Linked DNA regions of Aminivibrio sp.. The protein of the gene in region 1 interacts with the protein of each later gene in a pairwise test. Links are inferred from orthologs where the notes say so. Each region holds a gene or a part of one and is shown in the gene's direction. Other genes may lie near its edges.

Region 1 (7,801 bases):
TAGATCTCTACGTTGGCTCTACAGGACCCATGGGAGGATTTGAAAAAAAATTCATGCTGTTCGACTTCCCGTTCCTCTTCAAGAGCAAGGAACAGGCCTATTCAGTCCTCGATGGAGAAATAGGGCAGTATGTAATGGGACTTCTCGACAAGATAGGAATCAAGGGACTCGCGTGGTACGAAAACGGCTTCAGGCACTTCACGAACTCCAGGCGACCTGTGAACAGTCCTGAAGATGTCAAGGGGCTTAAACTCCGAACGATGGAAAATAAAATCCACATGGCGCTCTGGAGAGCAATGGGTGCGGACCCAACGCCAATGGCCTGGGGCGAGGTCTTCACGGCCCTCCAGCAGGGAACCGTCGACGGACAGGAGAATCCCATACCCATCATCTACGTCCAGAAGATCAATGAAGTACAAAAACACCTCGCCCTTACGGGCCACGTTTTTTCACCGTCCATGATCGCCATAGCCAAGGCGAAATTTGACGCCATGCCCAAAGAGCACCAGGACATCATTATGAAAGCTGCGAGGGAATCTGCGCTCTATCAGCGGGAACAAATTACGCGGATGGAAAATGAGCAGGTAGAAAAACTGAAAGATCTAGGAATGCTTGTAACAAAACCCGATGTTGCTGCTTTCCGTGAAGCTACGAAATCCGTCTATGATGAGTTCCGTGGAGAGCTTGGGGAAGATGCCAAGCTCCTCGACCAGATTCTCAGCGAAAAGTAAAAACTGTTGAAGAAGGCCGGGAGGAAACTCCCGGCCACCTTCGGGAAAAGGGGGATTTCATGAATTTTTACAGGAAAACTCTCGAAGGGATCAATACGGCAGTGGAATATGCCGTGTGCGTCTTGATAGCGGCCATGGTAGTGGTCGTCTTTCTTCAGGTAGTGTTCAGGTTCGTAATACACTCATCCCTGCCGTGGTCTGAAGAATTATCACGGTACCTCATGGTATGGATCACATTTCTCGGGGCAAGCATAGCTGTAAAAAGAAAATCCCATATTGGTGTCGAGGCGGTCGTCTCCCTTTTTTCGAACGTGTGGAAAAAAATGGCAGCAATTTTCGTATCTGCTTCTTTGTGCGTTTTCTTTGGTTTTATGGTGCTTTATGGAGAAAAAATTCTCAGAACAGTAAAATTTCAACTCTCCCCGGCAATGGAAATAACCATGGCTATCCCCTACAGCGCCCTGATGACAGGAGGCTTTCTCATGCTTCTCCACAGTCTCCTTCAATTGGCGGAAAACATTACAGGGAAGGAGGTGCGTGATCAATGACCTCTATCCTCTTCGGAAGTCTCATCTTCTTCTTCCTGCTAAACACTCCCATTGCCGTGGCTATAGGCCTGGCTTCTCTTGCGGCCATACTCTGGTCGGGGATGATCCCTCCTGTTGTTATTGTCCAGAAGATGTTCACTGCGGCTGACTCCTTCCCTCTCATGGCCGTTCCCTTTTTTATTCTTGCGGGGTCGCTTATGGAGCAGGGAGGAATTTCAAGACGGCTTGTAGAATTTGCCAATTCTATCGTGGGGCGGTTTTCAGGTGGGCTTGCCTTCGTCGCAATAATTGCGAGCATGTTTTTCGGAGCCATATCGGGAGCTGCCGTTGCCTGCGTTGCCGCCATTGGTACGATCCTCATCCCTTCCATGGTGAAGAGGGGGTATGACACTCCTTTTGCAACCGCTGTACAGGCGACGGCCGGTACACTCGGCGTCATGATACCCCCCAGCATCCCCATGATAATTTACGGCGTTCTCACGGGAGTTTCTATCGGCGCACTATTCCTGGGTGGGATTCTACCTGGCTTTCTCGTCGGAGGTTCCCTGATGCTCGTGGCATGGATCATTTCAAGGAAGCGGGGCTATAAGGGAGATGAGAAGGCGAGTTTTGCACGGATAGCTGCAACGTTCAAGGATGCGTTTTTCGCCCTGCTAATGCCTGTCATAATACTCGGGGGAATTTACGGAGGTGTTTTTACCCCTACCGAGGCAGCCGTAGTAGCAGTTGTGTACGGGTTTTTGATAGGCTTTTTCGTCTACCGTGAACTCTCGCTGAAGAAGCTGAAAGACATCCTTGTAACTACTGCAGTCGGGACGTCGACGGTCATGTTCATCATCGCCACGTCGTCTGTCTTCAGCTGGATTCTCACTGCACAGAGAGTTCCACAAGCTGTTGCTGCCGCCATGCTCTCTTTTTCCAGCAATCCCATCGTCATTCTCACGCTGATCAACCTTCTGCTTCTGTTCATCGGGACGTTCATGGAGACCACGGCGTCCATCATCATCCTCGTACCGGTCCTTCTGCCCGTTGTAACACAGATCGGCGTGGATCCGCTCCATTTCGGGATCATAATCGTAGTCAATCTCGCCATCGGAATGGTCACTCCTCCTTTGGGAGTCTGTCTTTTTGTAGGGTGCAGTATAGCAGGCATCAAGCTTGAGGCGATATCGCGAGCTGCCTGGCCGTTCATTTTTATCATGATCGCAGATGTACTTCTCCTTACATATCTCCCGTGGATCAGTACCGTGCTTCCAAAACTGGCTGGAATTTATTGAACAATGTGGCTTCTTGCTTGAGTGGAAGGGGTTCAATACTTCAGGATTTATGTGTTAAGGAAGTTCTGAAAAAAGAATATTTTGCCCTCACGCGACCAGATAGAATCTGTTTTTTAACACATTAATCGACATTATTCAGAGGTTCCTTAAGTGCCACCAGTCCCTCACAACCGAGATCCTTCGGCCAAGAAAGCCGCCCTCAGGATGACAAACTGCTCTTGTCATCCTGAGGAGCCCAGCGACGATCGCGAAGCATCCCGAGCACGGCGAAGGAAGCATTTCGCTTTTGTCATCCTGAGCGAAGCGAAGGATCTCAGGGTTGGACTCCTTCGTCTCTTAAGGGCGAGATCCTTCGGCCAAAAATCCGGCCTCAGGATGACAAACCGCTCGTGTCATCCTGAGGAGCCCAGCGACGATCGCGCAGCATCCCGAGCCCAGCGAGGGAAAGACCTCGGTCTTGGTCTTTCGTCCCTCAAGACCGAGATTCTTCGGGCTTCGCCCTCAGAATGACAAGAAGGGCGAGGTCCTTCGGCCACGAAAGCCGGCCTCAGGATGACAAACGTTACGGGCAAACCGAGATCCTTCGGCCAAAAATCCGGCCTCAGGATGACAGAGCATTTCGAGCACAGCGAGGGGAGGATCTCGAGGTTGATTCTTCGCTCCTCAAGACCGGGATTCTTCGGGCTTCGCCCTCAGAATGACAACAAGGGTGAGATCCCCTCAATCCGCAAATTTTTAAGGCAGAGGGAATATCGCCGGGCATACGGTGAATTCGCCCTCCCCCGGGGGCGGAGATCTCGCACCGCGCTTTTTGCGGATGAATCCCCCGGGGGAGGGCGAATGAAGTGAGAAAAACCGACACGGATGTCGGTTTCACAGGCAGGCAACCGGCGAACGCAGGGAGCCGCGGTGATCCCTTGGGCAGTTGTCACGAACGACAATCCGCGCCCCCGGCCCAAGGGGTCCTCGGTGACGCTCCCCGCTGAGGTGCGGATTCAGGGGGCGAACAACACGATTGACAAAAATTCCTTGTGTGCATAAAATTTCCGGTAATATCTTCTGAAAAGCGATGATCCGGGACGCCCGGTTCCCAGAAATCGGCGACAGAGAGAAGCGCCCTCGGGCTGAAAGGCGCTTCCGCCGCGGGAAAGGGGCCCAAAGCCCGGTGAGCCGGAGCTGAAAGCGGCCCCAAGCGCGCCGCGGAGTACGTTCCCGGGATCGGTTCCCGTCACAGGACCGGAGAGGGACGGCCGTTTTGTGCCGTCCAACAAGGGTGGTACCGCGAGTTCCGGCTCGTCCCTTCGGGGGCGGGCCGTTTTTGTATTGAAACGAAAGGGGAGATTGCAGTGAAGATAGCGGTTGTGGGTGCCACCGGCGAAGTGGGCCGGATGATGACCAGGGTGCTTCAGGAGCAGAATGTGCGGCCTGGTGAGGTCAGCTTTTTCGCGTCGGCCAGGAGCGCCGGCGAAGAGGTGGAGTTTTACGGGCAGAAACACCGGGTGAAGGAACTGACGGAAGACTCCATGAGGGAGCGGTACGACTACCTTCTCTTCTCGGCGGGGGCCGCCGTGTCCAGGCAGTTCGCTCCCATAGCGGCCGGGGCGGGGAGCGTGGTCATCGACAACTCGTCGGCCTTCCGCATGGACCCTGCCATCCCGCTGGTGGTGCCGGAGATCAACGGAGACCTCCTGAAAGGCTACGGCAGCGGGATCGTGGCCAACCCGAACTGTTCCACCATCCAGATGGTCCTTGGCCTGTACAGGGTCCACGAGCGGTACGGCATCCGGTCCATCGTGGTGAGCACCTACCAGTCCGTCTCCGGGGCGGGCAGAAACGGCATGAACGAGCTCGAGGACCAGATGAAGGGTCACATCGCCCCGAAGAAGTTCGTAAAGCAGATCCACCTCAACGTGGTGCCCCAGATCGGCTCGCTGCTGGAGAACGGCTTCACCGACGAGGAAATGAAAATGGTGAACGAGACCCGGAAGATCCTCCGGGACCCGGACATTTCCGTCTGGCCCACCACCGTGCGGGTACCGGTGCTCTACTGCCATTCCGAGGCAGTCTTCACCGAGACCCGGAGACCCTTCGACCTCGCGGGACTCGAGGCGGCGCTGGAGGCGAGCGAGAACGTAGTTCTCTCCCGGGACATATTCACCCCCCTTGACGTGGCCGGGACGGACCTCACGTATGTGGGGCGCATCCGGACCTTCGACGATACCCGCTTTTTGATGTGGAACGTGGCGGACAACATCCGGGTGGGAGCGGCCACCAACGCGGTGAGGATCCTCCTGAAGCACAGGGAACTGAACTAGGTCCATGGGCGGTTTTCTCGTCATCTTCCCGGTGGTGGTCATGGCCGCCGGGAGGATGACCGGCATGTCCGCCCCGCCTGCGGCCATCACGTCCGGCACCGTGCCCCTGTGGACCACCCTGCCGGACGCTTTCCTGTTCTGACCGCAAAAAAAGGCCCGGCCATCCCAGAGGGGAGACCGGGCTTCTCTGCATCAATTCCGTGCCGTGAGGGTAACCAGGAGAATCTCCCCGTCGGGGGCTCCCCTGCAGGTCAGGGAGAAATCGGCGGGGTAGTCTTCCAGTACGAGGAGTTCCATTCCGTCGAGTTTCGTCCATTCTCCATCCCATTCCGCCGACACGCCGCCCCTCAGGCAGAAGAGCACCGTCCAGTCCCCCAGGAGAAAGAGCCGCTTTTGCAGGGCCGTCACCGGAATCTTCCGGTATTCGCAGGATACGTCGCTCCGCCGGCAGAAGATGTTGAAGTCGGTGCAGGGGCCTCCCGGCAGGGAACACATCACCTCGTCCTCGCCCTTGAAGCGGATGGAGGAGAAAGGAGCCGCCAGGGAGACCTTCACGCCCCGGAGCTCCAGGTCCATGCCGTCCCCGGAGAGAAGGAAAAGAGACCTGTCGTAGCCGGGGAAGAAGGAGAAGGGCCCCCCCGAGGTCACGTCCGCCGAACTGAGCCTCCAGAGAAAATCACCCGTTTCAAAGTTCGCGTCCTCGGGGTGGATGTGGATCTCCCTAGTGACGCCGAGGCCGTTTTTCCACGGCTTCGGCACGAAATCCCGGGGCGTTTTCCGTATCACCCTCATGGCGGAAGTCAGTTCCCTTCTTTGCCGCTGAAGAGCGCGTCTACGGCCGCCTTTACCGCATCCTCGCCGACCGAGTAGGGAAGGGTGATGTGATAGTCGCCGGGATATTTGTGGTTCACTTCCCGGCTGACCTCCATGGCGTTGGGGTTCCGGGCCCAGGCCCGGCGTGCCACGCCGCCGAGAACGTCCCACATCATGGCCGAACGGATGATCTCGTCGGTGGACTCCCTTCCGTCCAGCAGCAGCCCGAAGCCGCCGTTGATTGCCTTGCCTATTCCTACGCCGCCGCCGTTGTGCAGGGTGCAGAGGGTCATCCCTCTGGCGGCGTTCCCGGCGAAACAGACGGTGGCCATGTCGGCGCAGATGTTGCTGCCGTCCTTGATGTTGGCCGTTTCCCGGTAGGGGGAGTCTGCGCCGGAAACGTCGTGGTGGTCCCGGCCGAGCATCACGGGGCCGATCTCGCCCTTCCGGACCATCTCGTTGAACTTCAGGGCGATGCGGGTGCGGCCCTCGGCGTCCTGGTAGAGAATCCGGGCCTGGGTACCCACCACCAGGGCGTTCTTCTCGGCGTCCCGGATCCAGGCCCAGTTGTCGTAGTCCTGGGCTCTCCGGTCGGGGTCGATGCACTCCATGGCCGCCCGGTCCGTCTTCCGCAGATCCTCGGGATCGCCGCTGAGGCACACCCACCGGAAGGGGCCGTAGCCGTAGTCAAAGAGCACGGGGCCCATGATGTCCTCCACGTAGGAGGGCCAGATGAACCCGTCGTAGGTGTTTTCGCCGTTTTTACAGACCTCGGTCACCCCGGCGTCGAACACTGCCCGGAGGAAGGAATTGCCGTAGTCGAAGAAGAAAGTTCCCCGCTCGGTGAGGACCTTGATCAGCTCGAAGTGTTTCCGGAGGGAAATATCCACCAGCCGCCGGTACTCCGCCGGGTCCTTCGACAACAGGGCGGTCCGCTCGTCGAAGCTCAGCCCCTGGGGACAGTAGCCGCCGTCGTAGGGGGCATGGCAGGACGTCTGGTCGGACAGCAGGGGGATCTCGATCTCGTGGTCCACGGCATACTGAAGCAGGTCCACGATGTTGCCGTGGTAGGCGATGGACAGGGGCTTTTTCTCCCTGCAGGCTTCGGCGGCCATGGAGAAGGCCTCCTCGCAACTCTCCGCCACCATGCTGACCCATCCCTGGCTGTGCCGGGTCTCGATACGGGAGGAATCCACCTCGGCGATGATCCCCACCCCTCCGGCGATCTCCACCGCCTTCGGCTGGGCGCCGCTCATGCCCCCCAAGCCCGAAGAGACGAAGAGGATTCCGGCGAGGTTTCCCTTCTGCCCCACGCCGAGCCGTTGCCGGGCCGCGTTCAGAATGGTATTGAAGGTGCCGTGGACGATCCCCTGGGGGCCGATGTACATCCAGCCTCCGGCGGTCATCTGGCCGTAGTTGGTCACGCCGAGCTGCATTCCCCGGTGCCACTCGTTCTGGTTGTCGAACAGCCCCACCAGCAAGCCGTTGGTCAGGATCACCCGGGGCGCGTCGGGCTTGGACCTGAACAGGCCGAGGGGGTGGCCGCTCTCAAGCACGAGAGTGGTGTCCTCGGTGAGCTCCTCCAGGTATTTCTTGATGAGGCGGTACTGGAGCCAGTTCTGGCACACCTGACCCGTCTCGCCGTAGGTCACCAGTTCGTAGGGGTAAAGGGCGATGTCGAAGTCGAGATTGTTGTCGATCATCACCTGGAAAGCCTTTCCCGCCAGGCATTTCCCCTTGTACTGGTTGACCGAAAGCCCCCGGATCCGGCCTTCGGGGCGGAAACGGTAGGCGTAGATCCGCCCGCGGGTGCGCAGTTCCTCCAGGAACTCGGGGAGAAGCGCTTCGTGGTACTCCTCCGGCACGTACCGGAGGGCGTTCTTCACCGCCAGCTCCGTCTCGGCCCGGTTCAGGGTCCAGCCCCGGTCCGGTGCCCGGCGGATTCCCTCCTCAAAAGCAGGGTAGTCGGGAAGGGGGCCTTCCAGCCGGATCGTCATTGCCTCCCTGTTCAGTTCATTCACCTGAAACATGATTTCCACCTCCGAAAATATGAGTGTCCATCTTCCGTTCCACACTGCGGGCCGCCTCTTTCAGCAGGCGCAGGGTACCGTCGAAAT
Region 2 (5,116 bases), on another replicon or contig:
GTTTCTGTCGCGTCCACGCTTTCCGATGTGCGGAGGGTTGGCAAAAAGGACAAGTTGGGGGTAATATCACAGACGACGCAAAAAACGGAGTTCTTCGGCGCGGCGGCGGATGTCCTCACCCGGAAGGCGGGAGAGCTTCGGGTTTTCAACACCATTTGCGGCGCCACGACCCGCCGGCAGGACGCGGTGAGAAAGATCACCGGTACCGTGGACGGCCTTGTCGTCGTGGGAGGCAGGAACAGCGCCAATACGGCGAAGCTCGTTGAAATAGCCCGTTCCCGCGGATGCGACGTTCTCTGGATAGAGCACGCGGGAGAAATCGACGGGATGTGGTTCGCCGGAAAGGCGCGAATAGGAATTGCGGCCGGTGCGAGTACTCCGGACTGGCTAATAGAAGAACTGAAAATCGCAATAGAGACATCGCAGGTGTCAAGGGGGATGGAAGGTTATGACGGAAGAAATGATGATTGAAGGACTCAGCGGCGAGTCCGGAGAAACGACGGAAATGGAAAGCATGGAGAGCATTCTGGAGCAGTACGGCGAAGTTGAAGAGCTTCACCGGGGCAAGGTGGTCACCGGAACGGTCGTGAACGCCGTGGACGGCGGCTGGCTTGTGGACGTGGGCTACAAGTGCGAGGGATTTCTGCCGGCGAAGGAATGGTCCCACAAGGTTCTCGTGGAAGATTCGGAAGAACCGGCCCCGGGAGACAAAATACAGATCCAGGTGGTCAGCATCCGCCACGGCGAAGAGGCCCAGCTTCTTGTCAGCCGGTGGCGCTGCGAGTTCGACCGGCGCTGGACTGAACTTGAAAATAAACTCGCCCAGAACGAAGTGGTTTCCGTCACGGGCCTGCGCAAGGTCAAGGGCGGGCTCATGGTGGAATGCTGCGGCCTGGAGGGCTTCGTGCCCATCTCCCATCTCGCCGAGGAAGGCCGGGGTGTGAATCCGGGGAAATTCGTGGGCGAAGTCTTCGAAGCTAAATTGATGGAAAAGGACAAGAAGAAGCACCGCCTTGTCTTCTCCCGCAGGCTCATCGTCGAAGAGTCCCTGATGGAGGAGCGGGAGAAGTTCTACGCCGACGTCCAGGAAGGAACGATCCTCGACGGCGAAGTGAGCAGCATAACCTCCTTCGGCGTGTTCGTGAACGTGGGCCCCATGGACGGGCTTGTCCACATGAGCGAGCTCTCCTGGAAGAGGAACATCAAGCCCAAGGAGATGTTTAAGAAGGGCGATCCCGTGAAGGTGAAGGTCATCGGGATCGACCGGGAGGCCAACAGGCTCTCCCTGAGCATGAAGCAGATCAAGGACGATCCCTGGATGACCGCCGCCGACCGCTGGAAGCCCCAGGACAAGACCAGGGGCGTCGTCACCAACGTCACCGACTTCGGCGCCTTCGTGGAAGTTGAGCCCGGCATCGAGGGCCTCATCCACATCGGCGACCTGAGCTGGACCAGGATCAAGCATCCCCGGGATGTGCTCCGGAAGGGCCAGGAAGTGGATGTGGTGGTTCTTGACGTGGACATGGAGAAAAAGCGCATGAGCCTCGGATACAAGCAGCTCAACGACCCATGGAACAATGTTCTCTCCCGGTACAGCAAGGACCAGGACCTGACCGTGAAGGTCGTTCGGCTCGCCGACTTCGGTGCCTTCGTGGAAGTGGAGGAAGGCGTGGAAGGACTCATCCACATCTCCCAGCTCAGCACGAAGAGGGTGGAGAAGCCCCAGGACGTGCTGTCCGAGGGGCAGGAAGTGGTGGCCCGGATCATCGAGATTAACCCTGCCGACCGGAGGATGCGCCTCAGCATCAGCGCCCTTGAGGAACCCGCCCAGCGCAGGCCGAGGGACGACGACCGGAAGAAGGGCAGGCAGGACCGCCGGGAGCACGACAACCAGATGAAACCTGTCATGAACGACGGGGAGGCCAGCGTCACCATCGGAGAGCTGTTCAGGAACTCCATGCAGGAAGAGTGAAAACGGTGGAAGGGGTCGCCCGCAAAGGCGCCCCTTCTTTCTTTTCAAAATACAATTAACGAAAGTGCGGCGAGATGATGGATTCTCTGTATCTTCGGGTATATCCCGATCCCGTTCTCAGGAAAGAGACCAAACCCGTCACCGATTTCGGCGACGGGTTCAAGGATCTTGTGGCGGACCTCGTGCGGCTCATGGACCAGCATGACGGAGTGGGTTTAGCCGCCCCCCAGGTCGGAGTTTCTCTCAGGCTCGCCGTGGTTTTTTACCAGGGAGAGCTTCACGTGCTGGCCAACCCCGTCCTCGTGAGTTCCGAAGGGGAGCAGGACGGAGAGGAGGGATGCCTCAGCTTTCCGGGGATCTTCGGGAACGTGAAACGCCCCATGAAGGCAACGGTGCGCCACTTCGACATCAACGGGGAGGAAAAGGAGACGGTCGTGGAGGATTTTCTCGCCAGGGCGTTCCTCCACGAGATGGACCACCTCGAGGGCCGGCTGCTCATCGACCGCTTTTCACCCCTGAAGAGAAGCATGGCAAAAAAGAAGCTGCTCCGCGCAGTGGCGGAACGGGAGGAGGAGAGGGTGTGATTCCCCCCCATTCCGGCGAAAACCGGCCGGTCCTGTGGTTCTTCGGCACAGGACGGTTTGCGGCGCGCATTTTTTCCGTCCTTTCCCGGGAGATCTCCTTCGACCTCGTGGTGACGTCCCCTCCCTCCGTGGGAGGCAGGGGACTGAAGGAACTGCCGTCCCCTGTGGAGGAAGCCTGCGGGGAGCTCGGCATCACCCCCCTCCGCTCCGAAAGCGTGGGGAAAGACGAGATTCTTCTCTCGGCCCTCCGGGAGACTCCTCCCCTGGCCATCCTGGTGGCGGATTTCGGGCAGAAGATTCCCGAGCCTTTCCTCTCTGCACCCGCGGGGGGGTGCCTCAACATTCACCCGTCGCTGCTGCCGCTCTACCGGGGAGCCGCCCCGGTGCAGCGGTCCTTGCTGAACGGCGACCCCGTGACTGGGGTAACTCTCTTCCGTCTCATCGAGCGGATGGATGCCGGCCCCATTCTCCTCCAGGAGGAATATGTCCCGGGAGAAACGGAGACCGCCGGTGAGGTTTTGGACATCCTTGCGGAAAAAGGTAGCAAACTTTTTCTGTTGGGTGTAAAATGCTTCATTGAAGGGACTTGTTCGTTTAAAGAGCAAAATTCCGAATCAGCAACCTATGCACCGAAAATTAGCAACAAAGAAGCCCAAGTTTCCTGGAACGCGCCGGCCGCGCGGATAGTCAGGGCGGTGAGGGCTTTCAACCCGGCCCCGGGCGCATTTCTTTTCACAGGATCCAAACGACTGAAGATCTGGAGCGCAAAAACAAGCCCACTGTCGGGCGCTCCCGGAGAGGTTCTCGCTTTCGACGAAGGGTTTCCCGTCGTGGGAACCGCCGAAGGGGCGATCATCCTTCTGACCGTCCAGCCTGAGGGAAAACGAAGGCTCGACGGCGCCGAATGGGCCAGGGGGCTTCACCTGAAGAAAGGAGATTTTCTTCATTGACCGAACCCGACATTAGCGTCCTGTCCGATCTCATAGCCCGATACCCGTCAGAGAATTTTCCCGTGCCCGGCTGGCCGAAAGTTGTGGCCGTCACCGGGGCTCTCGGTTCCGGAAAAACGGAATGGGTACTCAATCTCGCCCTGGGCTTTTCCGGCCTGGGAGAAAAAGTCACCATAGCCGACATCGACATCATCAATCCCTATTTCTGCATACGCCAGGTCTCCGAAAAGCTTGAACGAAGAGGTTTCCGCATCATCACCACCCCCGAGAACGCCCGGTGGTCCGATATGTCCGTGGTCTCGCCGGTGGTCACCCGAGCCCTCGCCGAGGATGACGGGAGGCTCCTGCTGGATATCGGCGGAGACGCGGAGGGGGCCCTGGCCCTGAAACAGTTCGAGCCGGACATCCGGAAGGCGGGTTACCTGCTTATCCTCGTGGTGAACACCTTTCGGCCCCAGACATCCACCGTTGAGGCCATCGAAAAAATGCTCCGGAAAATGGAGGGCATCTGCGGCCTGTCCGTGGGGGCCTTGGTGAGCAATTCCCACCTCATGGACGAAACATCGGCGGAAGACTACGTCCGGGGACTCGAGACGGTGTGCGCCGCCGGGAAGAAGCTGGGACTGCCCGTTCTCTACGCGGGGGTGCACCCGGATCTCCGGAGCGAAACCGCCGGGGTTCTGAAATCACGCGAAATTTCCGTTCCCCTCTGGCCCCTTTCCAGGTACATGATGCTTCCCTGGGAAGACGGGGCGATGTGGTCCAGCGGGGCAGCGGCCGAGTAAAGAGCATGTGGTATTCCAATTTTGTCTGGAAGGGGTGCTAAGGAAATGCCGAAAGGACGCATCGAGGTTCTCGAGCAGTATTGCAAGAGCTGCGGACTGTGCGCGGCGGCCTGTCCGATGAAGGTCCTCCGGATTTCGGAGAAGACCAACGCGAAGGGCTACAGGCCCGTGGAGCAGTTCAAGGAGGGGTGTATCGGGTGCGCCATGTGTGCCGTGACGTGTCCCGACGCCGCCATTGAAGTGTTCAGGATTCAGGAATAATCCTGGTTTTCGGAGGTGAAAACGACATGGGACGCATATTGATGAAAGGAACGGAAGCCATAGCGGAAGCCGCCATACAGGCAGGCTGCAAGTATTTCTTCGGGTATCCCATCACTCCCCAGAATGAGATCCCCGAATATATGTCAGCCCACCTTCCCGAGGTGGGAGGCGTCTATGTACAGGCCGAAAGCGAAGTGGCCTCCATCAACATGGTTCTCGGCGGAGGCGCCACGGGATACAGGGTCATGACCTCGTCTTCGAGCCCCGGAATCTCCCTTATGTCCGAAGGCATTTCCTACATCGCCGGATGCGAGATTCCCGCGGTCATCGTGAACGTCATGAGGGCCGGCCCCGGTCTTGGAGGCATTCTTCCCGGCCAGGCGGACTACCTCCAGGCGACCAAGGGCGGCGGAAACGGCGACTACAATCTTATCGTCCTCGCCCCCAGCACGCTGCAGGAGTGCGTCGACCTCACCCAGCTCGCATTCGACCTTGCCCAGAAATACAGGAACCCCGTCATGGTGGCCGCCGACGGCTTCATGGGCCAGATGATGGAAGCGGTGG

The links. The genes of interacting proteins can lie anywhere in the genome.
Region 2: the proteins of JMJ95_RS08525 (region 1) and def interact in binary tests that used the Escherichia coli proteins (3 or more experiments, as listed by UniProt). The link is inferred for Aminivibrio sp. from one-to-one orthologs.

What each region holds. Positions count from the first base shown.
Region 1 is NZ_JAESIH010000053.1:14,336-22,136, forward strand. The notes cover bases 3,054-5,886. They hold JMJ95_RS08525 (aspartate-semialdehyde dehydrogenase), read left to right. Parts: upstream 3,054-3,902; coding sequence 3,903-4,871; downstream 4,872-5,886. Other genes in these bases: JMJ95_RS08530 (hypothetical protein), read left to right, coding at 4,876-5,013; JMJ95_RS08535 (HutD family protein), read right to left, coding at 5,064-5,663; JMJ95_RS08540 (urocanate hydratase), read right to left, coding at 5,672-5,886. Outside these bases: JMJ95_RS08510 (TRAP transporter substrate-binding protein), read left to right, coding at 1-731; JMJ95_RS08515 (TRAP transporter small permease), read left to right, coding at 791-1,279; JMJ95_RS08520 (TRAP transporter large permease), read left to right, coding at 1,276-2,556; more of JMJ95_RS08540, read right to left, coding at 5,887-7,714; JMJ95_RS08545 (IclR family transcriptional regulator), read right to left, coding at 7,698-7,801.
Region 2 is NZ_JAESIH010000044.1:95,476-100,591, reverse strand. Bases 1,035-3,801 are described here. They hold def (peptide deformylase), read left to right. Parts: upstream 1,035-2,046; coding sequence 2,047-2,556; downstream 2,557-3,801. Other genes in these bases: JMJ95_RS06430 (hypothetical protein), read left to right, coding at 3,503-3,801; fmt (methionyl-tRNA formyltransferase), read left to right, coding at 2,553-3,506; JMJ95_RS06445 (S1 RNA-binding domain-containing protein), read left to right, coding at 1,035-1,972. Also shown: ispH (4-hydroxy-3-methylbut-2-enyl diphosphate reductase), read left to right, coding at 1-471; more of JMJ95_RS06445, read left to right, coding at 449-1,034; more of JMJ95_RS06430, read left to right, coding at 3,802-4,291; JMJ95_RS06425 (ferredoxin family protein), read left to right, coding at 4,337-4,552; 3-methyl-2-oxobutanoate dehydrogenase subunit VorB, read left to right, coding at 4,579-5,116. UniProt on the Escherichia coli protein: Removes the formyl group from the N-terminal Met of newly synthesized proteins. Requires at least a dipeptide for an efficient rate of reaction. N-terminal L-methionine is a prerequisite for activity but the enzyme has broad specificity at other positions.